4 regions of the Paeniglutamicibacter sp. GQ140 genome follow, and region 2 is predicted to be linked to each of the others. Evidence: riboswitches for the same ligand, from Rfam matches in the RefSeq annotation. Region 2 holds a riboswitch; each other region holds the start of a gene.

Region 1 (4,088 bases), on a different contig from region 2:
ACGGCGCCGGTGTTGATGATGATCCGCTTGGCCTCAAGTTCGAGGGTTTCTTCCCCGGCCTCGACCCTGATGCGGCGCGGCGAGATGAAGCTGGCCCTGCCCGTGATGGTGATGACCGAATCCAGCCCGTCCAGCATGGAAAAGTTCTTGGCACGCATCGCGGCGGTCAGCTTGTCCCGGCGCAGCACCGCCGCATCGAAGTAGTCGGGGTCGAATCCGTTACCGGGGCGGATGTCCGCGTCATGGATCAGCGCCTTGGTGGGAACACAGCCGATGTTGATGCAGGTGCCGCCATACATATCAGGCGATGCCTCGATGATTGCCACCCGCTGCCCGGCACGGGCCATGGTTCCGGCAAGCGTCTTTCCGCCCTTGCCCCAGCCGATGACTATGAGATCGAGTTCGTGTTCCATCGGGGCATCCTCTGTTCCTGGAAATACGGTGTTGACTACGGTTGAGTCTGGTTCGCTGCGGATTGGAGGTCAAGGAAGCCCGCGCCGAACGGGCCGAAGGCCGCACATCCTTGACCGGATTGAACACCCATTTCGTGCAGCCTTCGGCAACGACTACGACATGGAAACATATGGGCAGCGCCGTCGAAGGGCCAAGGAAACCGGATCCTGACAAAGGCAGGGTGGGCGTGGTCCAGGCGAAGCGGCCGCAGCCAGGACGCACCCGTGCTCGCTGGCTGTCGCCCTCACGCCATCGACGCAAAAATGCGTGGGTTGGACCGCCCAGGGTCTAACCCACGCATTTTTCATGCTGGCTTGGTGACGTTGGCCCCCTCGCCTGCGGAACGGGCGTTTACTGCCCCGCGTTCCCGGGCCCGGCAATGTTGACCATCCAGTCAACCCCGAACTTGTCCGTGAGCATGCCGAACGAGTCTCCCCACGGGGCCTCGGCCAGCTCCTCGCCGATCGTGGCACCCTCGCTGAGCTTCTTCCAATACGCGGTCATTTCGTCCTTGTCGTCGCCGCTGAGCGTGACGGAGATGGCGGTGCCGCCCTTCCACTCCATGGAGGCAGGGGTGTCGGCCGCCATCAGGTTCAGGCCGTTGGGTGCACGCAGGTGACCGTGCATGATCTTGTTGTCATCCTCCGGATTGCCGGTCTTGGCGAAGTCGTAGTCCGCGAAGGGGCGCAAATCCAGTTCACCGCCAAATACCGACTGGTAGAACTCGAGCGCGGGACGCGCCGTATCGCGGAAGCTGATGTAGGGGTTGAGAATCGTGCCCATGGTGTTCTCCATCGTTTGGCGGTGTTCAACAATTAGCAATTGTGCCCGCCGCAACCGGATCCGTGAAGCCTTCGGACCGATAGTTTGCCGTGAATTCGCTGGGGGTCCAACCCGGCGGGAACTGCCGCATCGGGTTCGTGGGCAACAGCCGAGGTCAACACCGCGGACAGGCCCGGGCCGGCGCGGCGCCACGCAGGCAAAACGCCGGCGCGCGGAAATGGCAAACGCGCCGTCGCGAAGGATTCGAATCGGCGGATCGCCACTAAAATGATTCCCATGACTTCACCGTTCTCCGAATCCCGACCCGACCCGGGATCGGCAACTGATCACGAAACCCTTGATCCATTGATCGAGGACGTGGAAAAAGAGTTTTCAATCATGGTCGTCAAGGCGCGCCAGGCCATCCGCAAGCGCGCCGCCGCGATCCATCCTGAACTTCAGCCGCTGGGCTACAAGGTGCTCTCCATCCTGGCGCGCGAGCACGCCCAGCAGCAGATCATCCTTGCCGAGGAACTCCAGGTGGACAAGGCGACCATGAGCCGGATGATCAAATGGCTCGAGGCCAAGGACCTGGTCACCCGCGTTCCGGATCCGCGCGACGGCAGGGCCATGCTGGTCAGCATCACCGAACCCGCGCGTGCGGGCTATCTTGCCTCCAGCGCGGCGTCGCGCCAATTGCTGAGGAACCGGCTCGTTTCCTGGGACCCCGAGGAAATCAAGCGCTTCGCCGACCTGCTCTCCAAGCTCAACGCCAACGACGCCCCGGCACGCGAAAGCTGACTGGCGCGAAACCGTTCCCCGGCCCCGGCCCTCCACCTGGAAGGGTCGGGGCCGACGGCGTCGGCGAGTCTGGGCGCATCCATGTCGCCTGTTCGCCCCCGGGACGACCGCCCGTTCCGAACCCGGCCGATTGCCGGATAGCACGGGCTCCCATGGCGTTTCCCGGCAGTGAAATCGGCCCCGGCACGCGGCGTGGTTTCTTCGCCATGCTGCCTCCAACGCCTTGATCCATTCGCCGCATTGGCCCGAATCGGCAAAAGAACGGGCACTTGTTCGACGAAAGAGCGTTTCATCGTGAAGATTTGTTAAGGCTGCGCTTTGCGCGGGCGCCACGGAATCGGCAACACTCGTAGACAGAATCACGAGCTCCAATCATTCACGGCCCTGGTCGATTGGACCGCAACCCTCTTCGTCATAGCGGGGTGCGCCAGGTGAAGATTCGACGCCACCCAACCGGATCGGCGTAAGTATGGCGTTGTGCAAGGCATGCGCCAACCACGAAAGGATCGAACTTCCATGTCCGAAACCCTGATCGACAGCACCCTTGATGAGATTCGCGCAGAAAAGCTCACCGCGGCAGGCACCGCCTGGGGCGAGCGCATTGCCGCCAACACGGCCAGCGCGGCGCTGACCTTCAAGGCCAGCGGAGTGTCCACCGGTTCGGTGTCCAGCGAAATCACCGCGGGAAAGCACCGCTTCATCGTCGACGAACCGGAGGCACTGGCCGGGGACGACGTGGCGGCCAGCCCGGTGGAATTTGCCCTCGGCGCCCTCATTTCCTGCCAGGTCGTGGTCTACCGCCTGTACGCACACCAGCTGGGTCTCAAGATCGACTCACTGGAAATCAGCGCGGAGGCCGACCTGGATGTCCGCGGTCTCTTCGGCATCGAGGAAACCATCCGCCCGGGCTTCGGCGAGGTGCGCCTGACGGTCAAGATCGATGGCCCGGAGACGCGCGAGCGCTACGAGGAGCTGCAGGCAACCGTCGATGCACGCTGCCCGGTGCTGGACATCTTCAGCAACCCGACCCCTGTCAGCGTCGAGCTGGTTACCGCCGGCTAGCGCCACCATGAACCGATCGTGGGTCGGTGCCGTTCGAGGGGAACGGCACCGACCCACGATTTTTTTGTTTCCCTTGGGGCGCGGGTTCCCGCTATCCCTTGATCGAGGTGATCTCGTTGGGAACTTCCGGCAGGGTCACGCTCCGTGAGACCTTGCCGGTCTTCAGGTCCACGAAGTGCAACTCCTTGGTGGCCGGTTCGGTGACATAGGCGGTACCCCCGGAGACGTGCACAGTCGGGCGCGGCTGCTGCCAATCGATCGGTTCTTCCCATGCGCCGACCACGGCAATGGCCTTCTTTTCCTTCCCGTTCTTCACGTCGTAGACATGCAGCTTGCCGTCGGTTCCCAGCAGCAGCGCGTCCCCTCCGGCACTGCGGGCCAGGGAGCGGAACGAATAGCTGTAGTTGATGTCGATGAGCTTGAGGGTGTTGGTCGCGGTATCCGTCAACGAAAAGGTTTGCGGGCGTTCGAGCTCGGCGTCCTTGTCCTTCTTATAGTCCCCGAGCACCACGGACGAGACCTCGGATCCTGCCTGGTTTCCGATCCGTCCGTAAGCATCAGGCGCCTCGAGCTTGGCGATCTTCTTGTCCTTGATGACCAGGATGCCGTCCTCGCAGCCGACCACCATGGCCTCGTCCTTGGCGACCGCCTCGCCGTGGACGCCGGGGCACTGCCGGGATTCGGCCACGGTGGTTCGCCGGTGCTCGGCATCCGGCGCGGAGAGCAGCTTCACCGCGTTGACGGCCTCGGCATTGCCGTCGGTGACCAGCAGGGTCCCGTCCGCGAGCCGCACGGCCACCCCGTGGTGCGCTTCGGGCAGTGCCACGTCCTCGGTGCGGGGCAGGGCCCTGTTGTCCAGCTGGGTGGATTCGAAGATGTTGATTTTGCCGGTGGCGTCGTCGAAGAGGGCGGTGTGCCCGGCGTGGACCACTGCGTGCCCGGGCTTGGCGGCCGGGAACACCAGCTCGGTCAGCGAGGGATCTGAGGTGTAGTGATGGGCATGTTCACCA
Region 2 (4,088 bases):
GCGCCACCTGGCGAAGGTCATCGCCGACGGGGTGCGCGGCTGGCGCAACTTCATGGCCCCGATCGTGCCGCACGGCGAGGTCGAGGTGCACATCAACGGCGAGCGCTTCGCGGTCCAGGCCGACCGCGGGGGAGTGCTCGATGTCCGGGTGGCCGCCTCGCTGGAACCGGGGTGGAACGAGATCAGCCTGCATACCGAGGGCGGGGCCGCCGTCACCGCGCCGATCATGGTCGTTGACGGGGCGCAGGAATTCGGGGTGCTCTCGGATGTGGACGACACGGTCGTGGTCACCGCGCTGCCGCGCCCGCTGCTGGCGGCCTGGAACTCCTTCGTGCTCTCCGAGCACGCCCGCCTGGCCACCCCGGGGATGCCGGTGATGATGGAGCGGCTGATGCGCGACAAGCCCGGCGCCCCCACCTTCTACCTCTCCACCGGGGCCTGGAACGTGGCCCAGACCCTCACCCGCTTCCTCTCGCGCAACCTCTACCCGCAGGGCCCCCTGCTGCTCACCGACTGGGGCGCGACCGAGCGCAGCTGGTTCCGCTCGGGCATGCAGCACAAGGCCGACCAGTTGCGGCGCCTCGCCGCCGAGTTCCCGAACATGAAGTGGCTGCTGATCGGCGACGACGGACAGCACGATCCGTACCTCTACGCCGAATTCGCCAGGCGCTACCCGCACCATGTCGAAGCCATCGTCATCCGCCAGCTGACGCCCTCCGAGGCGGTGCTGGCCGGCGGGCGCAGCCAGGGGATCCTGAACTCCACACCCGGGGTGCCATGGGTCTACGAGCCGGACGGGGCGCGCATTGCCCAGAAGCTGGAGGCGCTGGGCATCATCTGCCCCGATGACCAGGCAAGGATCGACTGAATGCCCGAACAGAAGATCCGCGTCGAGGTCCCCATGCGCTGGGGGGACATGGACGCGTACGGCCACATCAACAACGTGAACCTGGTTCGCATGATGGAAGAGGCACGCATTGCCGGGTTCGGGGTGCCCGGCGGCACCGGAAAGCCCGGCATCATGCCCCAGGTCGACCTGTTCTCGACGGTCCCGGAGAACACGCAGATCCTGGTCGTCGAGCACCGGGTCCGCTACCTCAAGCCGCTGGACTACCGCAACGTCCCGGCCCACGTGGATTTGTGGATCAGCACCATCAAGGGCGCGAGCTTCGACATCAGCTACGAGTTCCACGATCCCGTGGACGGCGGGGTGTGCGTGCGCGCCGCCACGACCCTGGCATTCTTTTCCGTCGACGAACAGCGCCTGTTGCGCCTGAGCCCGGGCAACAAGGAAGCGCTGGCGCGCTACGCCGCCGATCCGATCTTTCGCTAGGACAGCTGCAGGTCGGCCGTGAGGGACTCGAAGTCCCGGGCCAGTGCCTCGTCGCGCTCGAAGTTGCAGGCCGACAGCGGTTCGGTGCTGAACGAGAAGTAGCGCAACCCGGCGCTGTGCCGCGGGTCCGCGGGAAGCGCGATCGCGCTGTTGTGGAAATTGACCCGCCCCAGCGACAGACCGGGGGCCGGCTGCGGCGCAACGCGCAGCAGGTGGGAAATCTCCGGCAGGTCGTGGGCGAACACCTGGTGGTGCGTCCCGCCGGCAAAGACGTGCAGCGTCAGTCCGTGGGCCATCGACATCGCGACCTCGACGTCCGCGGGGGCCCACAGCGTGGGGCGGGACATGAGGCTCCTGATGGCGCGGGGGTTGGTGCGGTGCCCGGAGTGGAACGAGGTACAGGTGTCGGTGGAACGTGACTGATTGCGCAAGGGGCGGCGCCTTTCGTGTGCTCTTGTCCCCAGGGCAGCGGCTGCTGCCAGGACCGCTTCGTCATCCGAACCACCCGTGAAGCATGGGGTTGGTGCGCGCGCCGGGTCGGAGCCCAAGTCTGGCGTGCATCTCGTGAAGCTGGATTCATCGTACCAAATCACCGGCGACGATTTAGAGTGAATGAATGAGACTCATCTTGATCCGCCACGGGCAGACCGCCTCGAACGTGGCACAGGCCCTGGACACCGCGGCCCCCGGCGCCCCGCTGGATGAGACGGGCCTGGCCCAGGTTCGGGAACTCGTGAAGCGGCTCGGTGCTGAGGATGTCGACGCGGTTTTCTCCTCGCCGTTGCTGCGCGCCAAGATGACTGCCACGCCCCTGGCCGAGTCGCGCGGCCTGATCATGGCCGAGCATGCGGGATTGAGCGAGATCTCCGCCGGGGAACTGGAAATGCGCAACGACCCCGAGGCCCAGCTGGCCTACCGCGACGTTTTTTTCCGCTGGCTCTCCGGCGACCTGGCAGCCAAGGTTGCAGGCGGCGAAGATGCACACACCGCGCTGGAGCGCTTCAACGTGGTCATCGAGCAGGCCCGCGCCGCGGGGACCGGGAAGCTCGTGGTGGTCAGCCACGCAGCCATGCTGGTGACCTGGCTTGCGTCCAGGAGCACCAACTTCGACCCCGGCTTGCTGCGTCCGACGCCCCTGGCCAACACCGGCGTGGTGACGCTGGATGCGGCAGCCAAATCCCGCTGGACCATGCGCAGTTGGCAGGACCGGCACCTGGACTAGAAGGTCCCGCCCCGCAAACGGCGGTGCCGCCCGCACGATGCCGGAACTTCGTGGGGCGGCATTTCCGGGTCGGCGTCAGTCCTCGAAGGAAAGCTTCGGCGGGGTGGTGCGGAAGCCCTTGGTGCGGATGGCCAAAAAGCCTATTCCTGCCGCGAACCACATCAGTCCCACCACGAGGCTGACGCCGGAAAGCGAGGTCCACAACCAAATGGTCAGCGCGAATCCCACCAGGGGCATGAGCAGGTAGAGCAACACCGAGCGGGCACCGCGCGACTTCGCATCCATGAAGAAGGTCTTGATGACCGAAAGGTTCACCATGGAGAACGCAACCAGGGCCCCGAAGCTGACCACCGAGGCCGCAGTCTCCAAGCTGACGAAGAGGTAGGTCAGCGACACCGCGGAGACTACGAGGGTGGCATAGACGGGGGTGGAAAAACGGCGGTTGAGCATGCCCATGCGGCGCGGCAGCAATCCGTCGCGGCCCATGGAGTACAGGATTCGGGTCACGCTGGCCTGCGAGGCCATGGCCGAACCAAATGACCCCACCACGTAGACCGCCACGAAAATCGCGGTGAGCACCGAACCGCCGACCCCTGCCATGAGCTCGACGCCCGCGGCATCCGGGTCGGCGAAGGTGGTGTGGTCCGGGTGGATCAATGCCCCGGCCCAGCCAACGACGATGAAGATCAGACCGCCGGCCAAGGTGGTGAGCACGATCGCGGCGGGAATCGTCTTGCCGGGATTCCTCGCATCCTCCGACAAGGTCGAAATAGCATCGAATCCCAGGAACGAGAGCGAGAGGATGGCAGCGCCGGAGAAGATTGGGCCCAGGCCGTCGGCGCCAAAGGAGAACGGTGCCAACAGGCTTGGGGCATCGGCGTTGAGGACCTGGTTGAGCACCAGGGCCACGAAGACGCCGATCATGAGCACCGAGGAGGCGACCACCGTGGCGCTGAGCCGGCCGATGAACTTGATGCCGATGATGTTCAGGCCCAGCACCAGCACGAGGGACACCAGCGAGAACGCCCAGGCGGGAACCGCGGGGAATTGCGTGTTGAGGTAGATCCCGATGAGCAGGAAATTGATCATCGGGATGAACAAGTAGTCGAGCATCAGGGTCCAGCCGGTGGCAAAGCCGACAGTTCCGCCGAAGGCCTGCTGGGTGTAGGCGTAGGCGGATCCGGCTTGGGGCACGGCCCGGGACATCTGGGCATAACTGAAGGCGGTGAAAAGCATGGTCACCAGCCCCACGATGTAGGCGGCCGGCAGATGTCCGTTGGTCACCCCGGTCACCACGCCGTAGGTGGTGAACACCGTCACGGGTGCCATGTAGGTCAGTCCGAAGAGCACCAGGAAGGGAATGCCCAGGACCCGCTTGAGCTCGGTGGGACGGGAGCCGTGGATGCTGCCGACTGCAGGGACGTGGGCCGAGACCTTGGTGTTCATCGTGTTCCTTCCAATATTCGATCGGGTGCTGCCAAATAGGTGGGGTTGCCTGCGAGCCAGGTGCCAAGGACCTTCACGCCGGCCACG
Region 3 (4,088 bases), on a different contig from region 2:
TGGCTGGTGACATCGCCGGTCTCGACAAAGATCGGTCCCACGACCGTCAGGACGTCGACCAACTTTTGGCCGGGCACCGCGGAGACATCAAGATTGGAACGCTCGAGGATCACCTTGTCGGCAACCGGTGCTTCCAGCCCTGCCACGTCGGCCAGGATTGTCGCGGTTTCCTTCTGGTTCTTGGCGGCCCATTCGCGGGCCTTTTCGTAGGAGTCCACCACGACCTGGGCGATTTCCGGGGACTCCGCCAGGAAGGATTCGTTGGCGTTCAAGGCACCGTAGGTGTTGAAATCCAGGTTGCGGTAGATCAAGCTGGCGCCGTTCTCCTCCGCGCCGGCCATGATCGGGTCCAATCCACTCCAGGCATCCACGGAACCGTTTTCCAGGGCGGCGCGGCCATCGGCGTGCTGGAGGTTCTCCACGGTCACGTCATCCGGGCCGAGACCTGCCTGCTCCAGGGCCTGCAGCAAGAAGAAGTAGGGGTCGGTACCCTTGGTGGCGGCGACCGATTTGCCCTTGAGTTCGCTCACGTCCTTGATGGGTGAGTCCTTGGCAACAACCAGGGCGGCCCATTCCGGTTGCGAGTAGATGTCGATGGTCTTGATCGGGGAACCGTTGGACCGGGCCAGCAGGGCGGCGGAACCCGCGGTGGATCCCACGTCGATTGCCCCCGCGCGAAGCGCTTCGTTGGCCTTGTTCGAACCGGCCGACTGCACCCAGTTGACGGTGACGCCCTGTTCCTTCAGCGAGGCTTCCAGCCATCCCTTTTCCTTGAGCACCAGGGACAACGGGTTGTAGGTGGCGAAGTCGATGTTGAGGGTCGTGGCTTCCGCAGCGCCCGAGCCCTCGCCGGCGCAACCGGTCAGCAACGCGGTGGCGGCAACCAGCGCGGAGGTGGCAATGAGAGTGCGGCGTGAGAAAAGGTTTCGGTTCATGGGTGAATTCCTTGAATGGGTGAACGCACGACAAGAAGGACGCTCGTTCAGAAGATGCGAGTGGTGTGAAGTGACGGTGCTTGGGTGCCGGTTTAGTGGCGGTGTGCGTCAACGCCGAGCGATGCAAGAAGTGAGCTGCGCATTCGGCCGAGGCTTTCATCGTTGCGGTTTCGCGGACGTGACCCCGGGACCGTGAGGAGCTGGGTGACGGTTGCGGCTGTTGCGCCGTCCGGGCGTCCCAATACGACGATGCGGTCGGCTAACTGCAGTGCCTCGTCAACGTCGTGGGTGACCAGCAAGACCGTGGTCGGGTACGCGCTGTGGATGTCCAGCAGGAGATCCTGCATCTTCAAGCGGGTCAATGCATCCAGGGCGCCGAACGGTTCGTCCAGGAGCAGGACGCCGGGGCGTCGGGCCAGGGCCCGGGCGAGCGAGACGCGCTGGGCCATGCCGCCGGAGATTTCCCTCGGGCGCAAATCGCTGTAGGCATCGAGTTCCACGAGTTCGAGCAGCTCTGCGATGCGTGCCGCACCGGTGGTGCGGTCGGTGCCCGCCGGAAGGCCCAAGGAAACGTTGTTGGTCACGGATTTCCATGGCAGCAGGCGTGGCTCCTGGAACGCCACCGCACAGCGGGTGTCCAGTCCGTTGACAGCGGTGCCGTCGATCAGGACCTGCCCGGCGGATGGCTGGTCCAGCCCGGACACGGATCGGAGCAATGTGGACTTGCCGCAGCCGCTTGGGCCGAGGATTGCCACGACTTCTCCCGGGGTGACCTCGAGGTCGACATCGTGCAGCACCTCGCGACCGCCGAAGCTGCGGCCAACGCCCTGGAATGTCACGCGAAGCGCGTTGCTGGAAACACTTGTCGGTGCGACAAACGTCGGGTGGTCAAGCGTGGAAGTCATGATCTCTCCATCGGACTGGCGGTAGCACCGGCCTCGACGAGGTGGTTGCTGCGGCGTCATAGAGCCAGATCTCTCGGCCGCTCGGGATGGGTTATGACCACCATCAAAGTCGATGCGGCGTCACAGGAGCAAGCCCGCCGTAATGTGACCGAATGTTCGACGGGGTGGAATTTAATGACCATGCGTCGAATTATCTACGGAAATCTACGGGACTTTCGATCATTCAACTTGTGGTGCTTTGGAGGTTTCGGGCAATCGGATCCGGTCCGGGGATCGTCCGTGTGGACCCCGGGATCTCGCGCACATGCTTGCCAAGGGTCGTGTGGGTCATTTGGTTCCGCGGCCTCCAACCGTGCGCCCACCGTCGTCGAACGAATGGCTGGTGGAATGCCGGTGCGCCGGTGCTTCGCCCCTGCCCCGGCGGGCAGCGAATCCCGTTTTGCCCTGTGACGCAACCGTCAATTGTGACGAAGCGGGTTGTCACCGCTTCGCCGAGGCGTGTAGAAATATGACCAACAACCATCCAGAGCGGCCGAGAGATCTGGCTCCATGACGCCGCAGCAACCCCTCCCCTTAATTGGGCGGTAGGTGCTCACGCCAGAACCGATGGAGAGAATTCATGGCTGTCGATTCCTTTGCACATGCACACGCTGTCGAAGCGGACCCCAACATCTTTGGTGCCGTCAACCTCGACGCATTTACCGGCGACACCCCGGCCCGGCACCTGCTCAAGCTCACTCCGGGCGTTCCCCGTAATGGGCACTATGACGAGTTGGCCGCGATCTTCCGCCCGGTCTTCGCCAGGATCGCCTCCGGGGCCAGTGAGCGCGACGCCAACCGGACCCTGCCCTTCGAACCGGTTGGCTGGCTGAACCGGGTGCGGTTCGGGGCGCTGCGCATCCCCGTCGCCGAGGGCGGCTACGGTGCCAGCGTGTCCGACTTGTTCCGCCTGCTCATCGAACTGGCAGAAGCCGATTCCCAGGTGGCACATCTGTGGCGCTCGCACATCGGCTTCGTCGAATCCGTGTTGCAGCTGGAAGACGATGCCTTGCGCCACCGCTGGGTCGAGCGCATCGTTGCCGGGCAAATTATCGGCAACGCCTACACCGAGCGCGGCGGAAACCGGCTGGGCACCCTGAACACGACCATTGCCAAGCAGGGCGAGCGCTGGATCCTCAATGGCGAAAAATACTATTGCACCGGCACGATCTACGCGGACTGGGTGGCAGTCGCCGTGGCGCACCCCGCCCGTGCCGGCAGGCAGATCGCCGTGGTTTCCACGCAGCATTCCGGCGTCAAGATCCTTGACGACTGGGACGGATTCGGGCAGCAGCTCACCGGCACCGGCTCAACCACGTTCGAGAATGTCCCGGTGGACACGATCCTTCCCGACGAGCAGCAGGTCAACGACCCGGAATCCGCCATCTTCCAATTGGTGCTACTCGGGGTCCAGGCGGGAATCACGCGCGCCGTGCTCAACGACATGCGCTCCTCGGTCCAGGCCCGCACCCGAAGCTTCAGCACCGGGACCGGTGTTCCGGTGCGCGAAGAACCCCAGGTACTGCAATTGGTCGGCGAGGTCTCCGGCACCGCATTCGCGGTCGACTCCATCGTCCTGGCCGCCGTGGCGGAGATCGAGGTCGCGCTGGCCGATGTATCGCTCAGCCCGGCCGAGCGGTTCGCGGTGTGTGAACTCGCCGCGGACAGGGCCCAGGCGGTCGTCCAGCCGCTGGTGCTCTCCGCGGCGACCAAGCTCTTTGACGGACTGGGTGCCTCGGCAACCGCCAAGGGATGCAACCTGGACCGGCACTGGCGCAACGCGCGCACCGTTGCCACCCACAACCCCGCGATCTACAAGTCTCGCATCATCGGCGACTACGAGGTCAACGGCACGGCGCCCCAGCAGCTCAACGCCATCGGCGACGTGGGTGCCACCCAGGGAACCGGCATCCCGTAGAACAACACGAGCCCCACATCAACTTGATCCGCACAACACCGGATCCGCAACTCCCAACACCTCGCGAAGGATAAACATGAGCACGACTCCCGCCCCACGCCAGATCCGCTTCAACGCCTTCGACATGAACTGCGTCGGACACCAGTCCCCGGGACTGTGGAAGCACCCCAAGGACCAGTCCGCCAGCTACAAGGACCTATCCTACTGGACCAACCTGGCCAAGACCCTGGAAAAGGGCAAGTTCGACGGCATCTTCATCGCCGACGTGCTGGGCACCTACGACGTCTTCGG
Region 4 (4,088 bases), on a different contig from region 2:
ACCCTGTCCTTTGTTCGCACGGGCATCAATGTCCTGATCAATCCCGAGGAAAAGATCCTCGGCGCGGCCAAACGGGCGGGTGTCAGGATCGGCGCGAACTGCCAGGAAGGCATGTGCGGCTCCTGCAAGATCGTCAAGCTCTCCGGGGACGTCGAGATGAACCACCAGGGCGGGATCCGGGCACGGGAAATCGAGGCCGGAAAGTTCCTGCCGTGCTGCTCGACCGCGCGGACGGACCTGGTGATCGACGCCTAGCCGGGGGGCCGGGCAGGCTCAGCGCGCGATCGCCGGCGCCAGTTCCCGCACGAGTTCCGCCAGCCGCGTCGGATCGATGTGGACCACTTCCCCGTTTTCCACCTTGGTGCCCAACGGTTCGCCGGGGAGCGCGTCGCGCACGATCCGCATCGTGGCGCCGTGGCTGACAACCAGGATGCGGCGCCCGGGATTCGCCTCGAGAAGCCGCTGCAGGGCCGGCACCGCACGGTGCAGCACGTCCTGCCTGTCCTCGGTCCGCTCCGCCAGCAGCCTGGCCTCCGCGTCGGGAATCTCGGCCATGATCCGGCCCTCGAGCGGGCCAAAGCCGCGCTCGATCACCTCGGGCACCGGGTCGCCGGTTTCGGCCTGAAGCTCCTCGGCGATCAACTGCGCGGTCCGGGCGGCACGGGAAAGCGGCGAGCCGAGCACCAGGTCCCAGCCCTGGCCCCGAAGTTTCCGTCCAACCCCGCGCGCCTGTTCGCGGCCCGTCCCGTTGAGTTCGATGTCGGTGCGCCCCTGCAGGCGCCCGGCGAGGTTCCAGTCGGTTTGCCCGTGTCGTACCAGTGCCAGCGCGGTGTCCATGGCTCGAGCATAGGCGCTGCGCGGCGGCGGCCGGGAATCGCGCGGGCTGTGCCTCGCGCAACGTAAGGACTCAAACTTGGGTCACAATCGGACATATTGAGAGACTGTTACAACCATCCCGAGCGGCCGAGAGATCTGGTTTGATGACGCCGCAGCAACCTGCCACAGCCGGTGGTTACGGTGCTACCGCCAGAAACGATGGAGCTGCTTTCCGCCCGAACCCGGACGGGTAAGCGACATTGATCCCGGGATTCCTGCCGCGATGGCCCCACGCATGCGCGGGGCCGAAGAACCAGTCGACAAGGAGTCGCAAGCCACCATGGCCGAACACCAATTTGGATTCCGCACGCGTGCGCTGCACGCCGGCGGCACCCCCGACGCCGAGCACGGCTCGCGCGCCGTTCCGATCTACCAGACCACCTCGTTTGTCTTCAAAGATTCCGACGACGCAGCCAACCTCTTTGCGCTGCAGAAGTACGGCAACATCTACTCGCGCATCGGCAACCCCACGGTGGCCGCATTCGAGGAGCGCATTGCGTCCCTCGAGGGCGGCATCGGCGCGGTGGCCACCGGCTCGGGCATGGCCGCCGAGTTCATCACCTTCGCCGCGCTGGCCGGGGCCGGGGACCACATCGTGGCCTCCTCCAAGCTCTACGGCGGCACCATCACGCAGCTGGACGTGACCCTGCGCCGCTTCGGGGTCTCGACGACATTCATCGACTCCACGGATCCGGCCGAGTTCGCCGCCGCCATCCAGGAGAACACCAAGGCCGTGTACACCGAGGTCGTGGCCAACCCCTCGGGCGACATCGCCGACCTCAAGGGCCTGGCCGAGGTCGCCCACGCCGCGGGCCTCCCGCTGGTGGTCGACTCGACGCTGACTCCCCCGTACCTCCTGCGCCCCATCGAACACGGCGCCGACATCGTGATCCACTCCGCCACCAAGTTCCTCGGCGGACACGGCACCACCCTGGGCGGGGTCGTCGTGGAGGCCGGCACGTTCAACTGGGGCAACGGCAAGTTCCCCGCGATGACCGAGCCGGTGGCCTCCTACGGCAACGTCTCCTGGTGGGACAACTTCGGCGAGTACGGCTTCCTGACCAAGCTGCGTTCCGAGCAGCTGCGCGACATCGGCCCGGCGCTCCCGGCCCAGTCGGCCTTCCAGCTGCTGCAGGGAGTCGAGACCCTGCCCCAGCGCATGGACTCGCACCTTTCCAATGCCAAGGCCGTGGCCGAATGGCTCGAGGCCGATGAGCGCATCAGCTACGTGAACTATGCCGGGCTGCCCTCGCACCCGCACCATGAGCGCGCCAAGGAGCTGCTGCCCCTGGGCGTCGGCTCGGTGTTCAGCTTTGGCGTCAAGGGCGGCCGCGCCGCCGGCACCGCCTTCATCGAGGCGCTGCAGCTGGCCAGCCACCTGGCCAACATCGGCGACGTGCGCACCCTGGTGCTGCACCCCGCTTCCACCACCCACCAGCAGCTCTCCGCCGAGCAGCTGGTTGCCGCCGGCGTGCCGGAGGACCTGATCCGCTTCTCGGTGGGCCTGGAGGACCTCGAGGACATCCTCTGGGACCTGGACCAGGCGCTGACCGCCTCGCAGCAGGTGGCAGATGCCCCCGCCGGGGAAAGCTACGACGGGGCGGCCTGCTCCATCGACGCCGCCCGCGCGGCCGCCGTGACGGGAGCCAAGTAATGAGCAACGCAGTCCAGATCCGCACCTGGGAAGGCCCGAACGCGGCCGAACGCCTCGAGATCCTGCGCAACACCAAGTCGATCGCGATCGTGGGCGCCTCCAACAAGCCCTCGCGCGCCAGCTACTTCGTGGCGACCTACCTGCTGTCCTCCTCCAAGTACAAGGTCTACTTCGTGAACCCGGTGCTCGATGAGATCCTGGGCCAGCCGGTCTACAAGTCGCTGGCGGACCTGCCGGAGACCCCGGACCTGGTGGAGGTCTTCCGCAAGCACGACGACCTGCCCGGTGTCCTGGACGAGTCGATCGCCGTCGGCGCCAAGACCCTGTGGCTGCAGCTGGGTTCCTGGCACGAGGAGGTCGCGGCCAAGGCCGAGGCCAACGGCCTGAACGTGGTGATGGACCGCTGCGTGAAGATCGAGCACGCCCGCTTCCACGGCGGGCTGCGCCTGGCCGGCTTCAACACCGGCGTCATTTCCTCCAAGCGCCAGCTGCTCGCCTAGCAGGACCGGCGGCGCAAGAACAAGGGTCCGTTCCCGAAACCAAGTGGTTTCGGGAACGGACCCTTCGTCGTCGGCGGGAACCCGCGGGATCTCCCGCCCGGTCTCCGGTGCCGGCCCGACGCTCAGCGGCGGGCCATGGCTGTCTTTACCACTCGGTGTCGTCGTCGTCGGCCTCGGAGATCCCAAGGTCCGGCTGCTGGTTCGAATCGAACTCGGCCCAGGCCTCGGCAAACCCGAGGATGTCCTCGAGCGCCTCCTCCTCGTCGTCGTCCAGCAACTCCAGGGCCTCGGGGGTGTCGAGGATGATTCCGATCGCCGAGGCAGGGTGTTCCTCGAAGTAGTCGATCGGCGAGTAGTCGGAGTTGAAGGTCATGTCCTTGCTCTGCCCATACAGTTCAATGAAGGCCCGCACCGCCTTCGGCACACGGGCCAGGTCCAGGCCGGACAATGAGTCGTTGTAGGCCTGCGCCGTTGCCTCGGCCCATTCCTCGATGATGGCTTCATTCATTTGTGTATCGGTATTGCCCACTGCCCTGTCCTGCCTAATTGGAGTTACATCGAGCACCAATAGTAGTGGGCGGAGCCCGAAGCGTACATGCCGGAAAATGTGAAATTCGTTGGTCTAATACAGGCGCCTCGCTTGCGCCGATCCGCCGGCCCCGGGGGAAGGCAAAAGGGAACCCGTGCGGGCACCTGGACGGCGGCGGCACGGGTTCCCCGGGCAGTGCCTTGTTACAGCCGGCGGTTGGCCAGCACGGGCAGGAACTCGCGCACCTCGTCGATGCGCCGGCGGGTGACGTCGGTCGTCACCAGGCCCTCGGCGTCGTCGCCCAGGTACTCGATGGGCACGCCCATGGGGTCCAGGATCGCTGAGTGCCCGATGGTGTGGCTCGAGCTGGTTCCGGCGGCCGCGACCCAGACCGTGTTCTCGATCGCGCGGGCTCGCAGCAGCGTTTCCCAGTGCTCGATCTTGTGCTCGCCCTTGAACCAGGCGGCGGCCACCAGCAACAGCTCGGCACCCTCGTTGACCAGCCTCCGGGCAATTTCCGGGAAGCGCA

What was found. Region 2 has a riboswitch for S-adenosylmethionine ahead of AC6CHY_RS09355 (hypothetical protein). Riboswitches for the same ligand answer to the same signal wherever they lie in the genome.
Region 1: another riboswitch for S-adenosylmethionine. It lies ahead of AC6CHY_RS00865 (OsmC family protein); the one in region 2 lies ahead of AC6CHY_RS09355 (hypothetical protein).
Region 3: another riboswitch for S-adenosylmethionine. It lies ahead of AC6CHY_RS10290 (acyl-CoA dehydrogenase family protein); the one in region 2 lies ahead of AC6CHY_RS09355 (hypothetical protein).
Region 4: another riboswitch for S-adenosylmethionine. It lies ahead of AC6CHY_RS10215 (O-acetylhomoserine aminocarboxypropyltransferase/cysteine synthase family protein); the one in region 2 lies ahead of AC6CHY_RS09355 (hypothetical protein).

What each region holds. Positions count from the first base shown of each region.
Region 1 is NZ_JCAXDW010000001.1:186,692-190,779, forward strand. It holds gene AC6CHY_RS00850 (FAD-dependent oxidoreductase) at 1-413, opposite strand, end outside; gene AC6CHY_RS00855 (VOC family protein) at 805-1,236, opposite strand; gene AC6CHY_RS00860 (MarR family winged helix-turn-helix transcriptional regulator) at 1,513-2,016, shown strand; SAM riboswitch class IV at 2,374-2,492, shown strand; gene AC6CHY_RS00865 (OsmC family protein) at 2,533-3,078, shown strand; gene aztD (zinc metallochaperone AztD) at 3,170-4,088, opposite strand, start outside.
Region 2 is NZ_JCAXDW010000005.1:198,214-202,301, reverse strand. It holds gene AC6CHY_RS09365 (App1 family protein phosphatidate phosphatase) at 1-868, shown strand, start outside; gene AC6CHY_RS09360 (acyl-CoA thioesterase) at 869-1,333, shown strand; gene AC6CHY_RS09355 (hypothetical protein) at 1,330-1,764, opposite strand; SAM riboswitch class IV at 1,779-1,903, opposite strand; gene AC6CHY_RS09350 (histidine phosphatase family protein) at 1,950-2,555, shown strand; gene AC6CHY_RS09345 (APC family permease) at 2,631-4,001, opposite strand; gene AC6CHY_RS09340 (amidohydrolase) at 3,998-4,088, opposite strand, start outside.
Region 3 is NZ_JCAXDW010000006.1:50,937-55,024, forward strand. It holds gene AC6CHY_RS10280 (aliphatic sulfonate ABC transporter substrate-binding protein) at 1-935, opposite strand, end outside; gene AC6CHY_RS10285 (ABC transporter ATP-binding protein) at 1,028-1,840, opposite strand; SAM riboswitch class I at 1,845-1,933, opposite strand; SAM riboswitch class I at 2,357-2,453, shown strand; gene AC6CHY_RS10290 (acyl-CoA dehydrogenase family protein) at 2,460-3,797, shown strand; gene AC6CHY_RS10295 (LLM class flavin-dependent oxidoreductase) at 3,874-4,088, shown strand, end outside.
Region 4 is NZ_JCAXDW010000006.1:32,985-37,072, reverse strand. It holds gene AC6CHY_RS10225 (ferredoxin reductase) at 1-255, shown strand, start outside; gene AC6CHY_RS10220 (histidine phosphatase family protein) at 274-837, opposite strand; SAM riboswitch class I at 948-1,042, shown strand; gene AC6CHY_RS10215 (O-acetylhomoserine aminocarboxypropyltransferase/cysteine synthase family protein) at 1,157-2,530, shown strand; gene AC6CHY_RS10210 (CoA-binding protein) at 2,530-3,030, shown strand; gene AC6CHY_RS10205 (hypothetical protein) at 3,176-3,538, opposite strand; gene AC6CHY_RS10200 (carbon-nitrogen hydrolase family protein) at 3,763-4,088, opposite strand, start outside.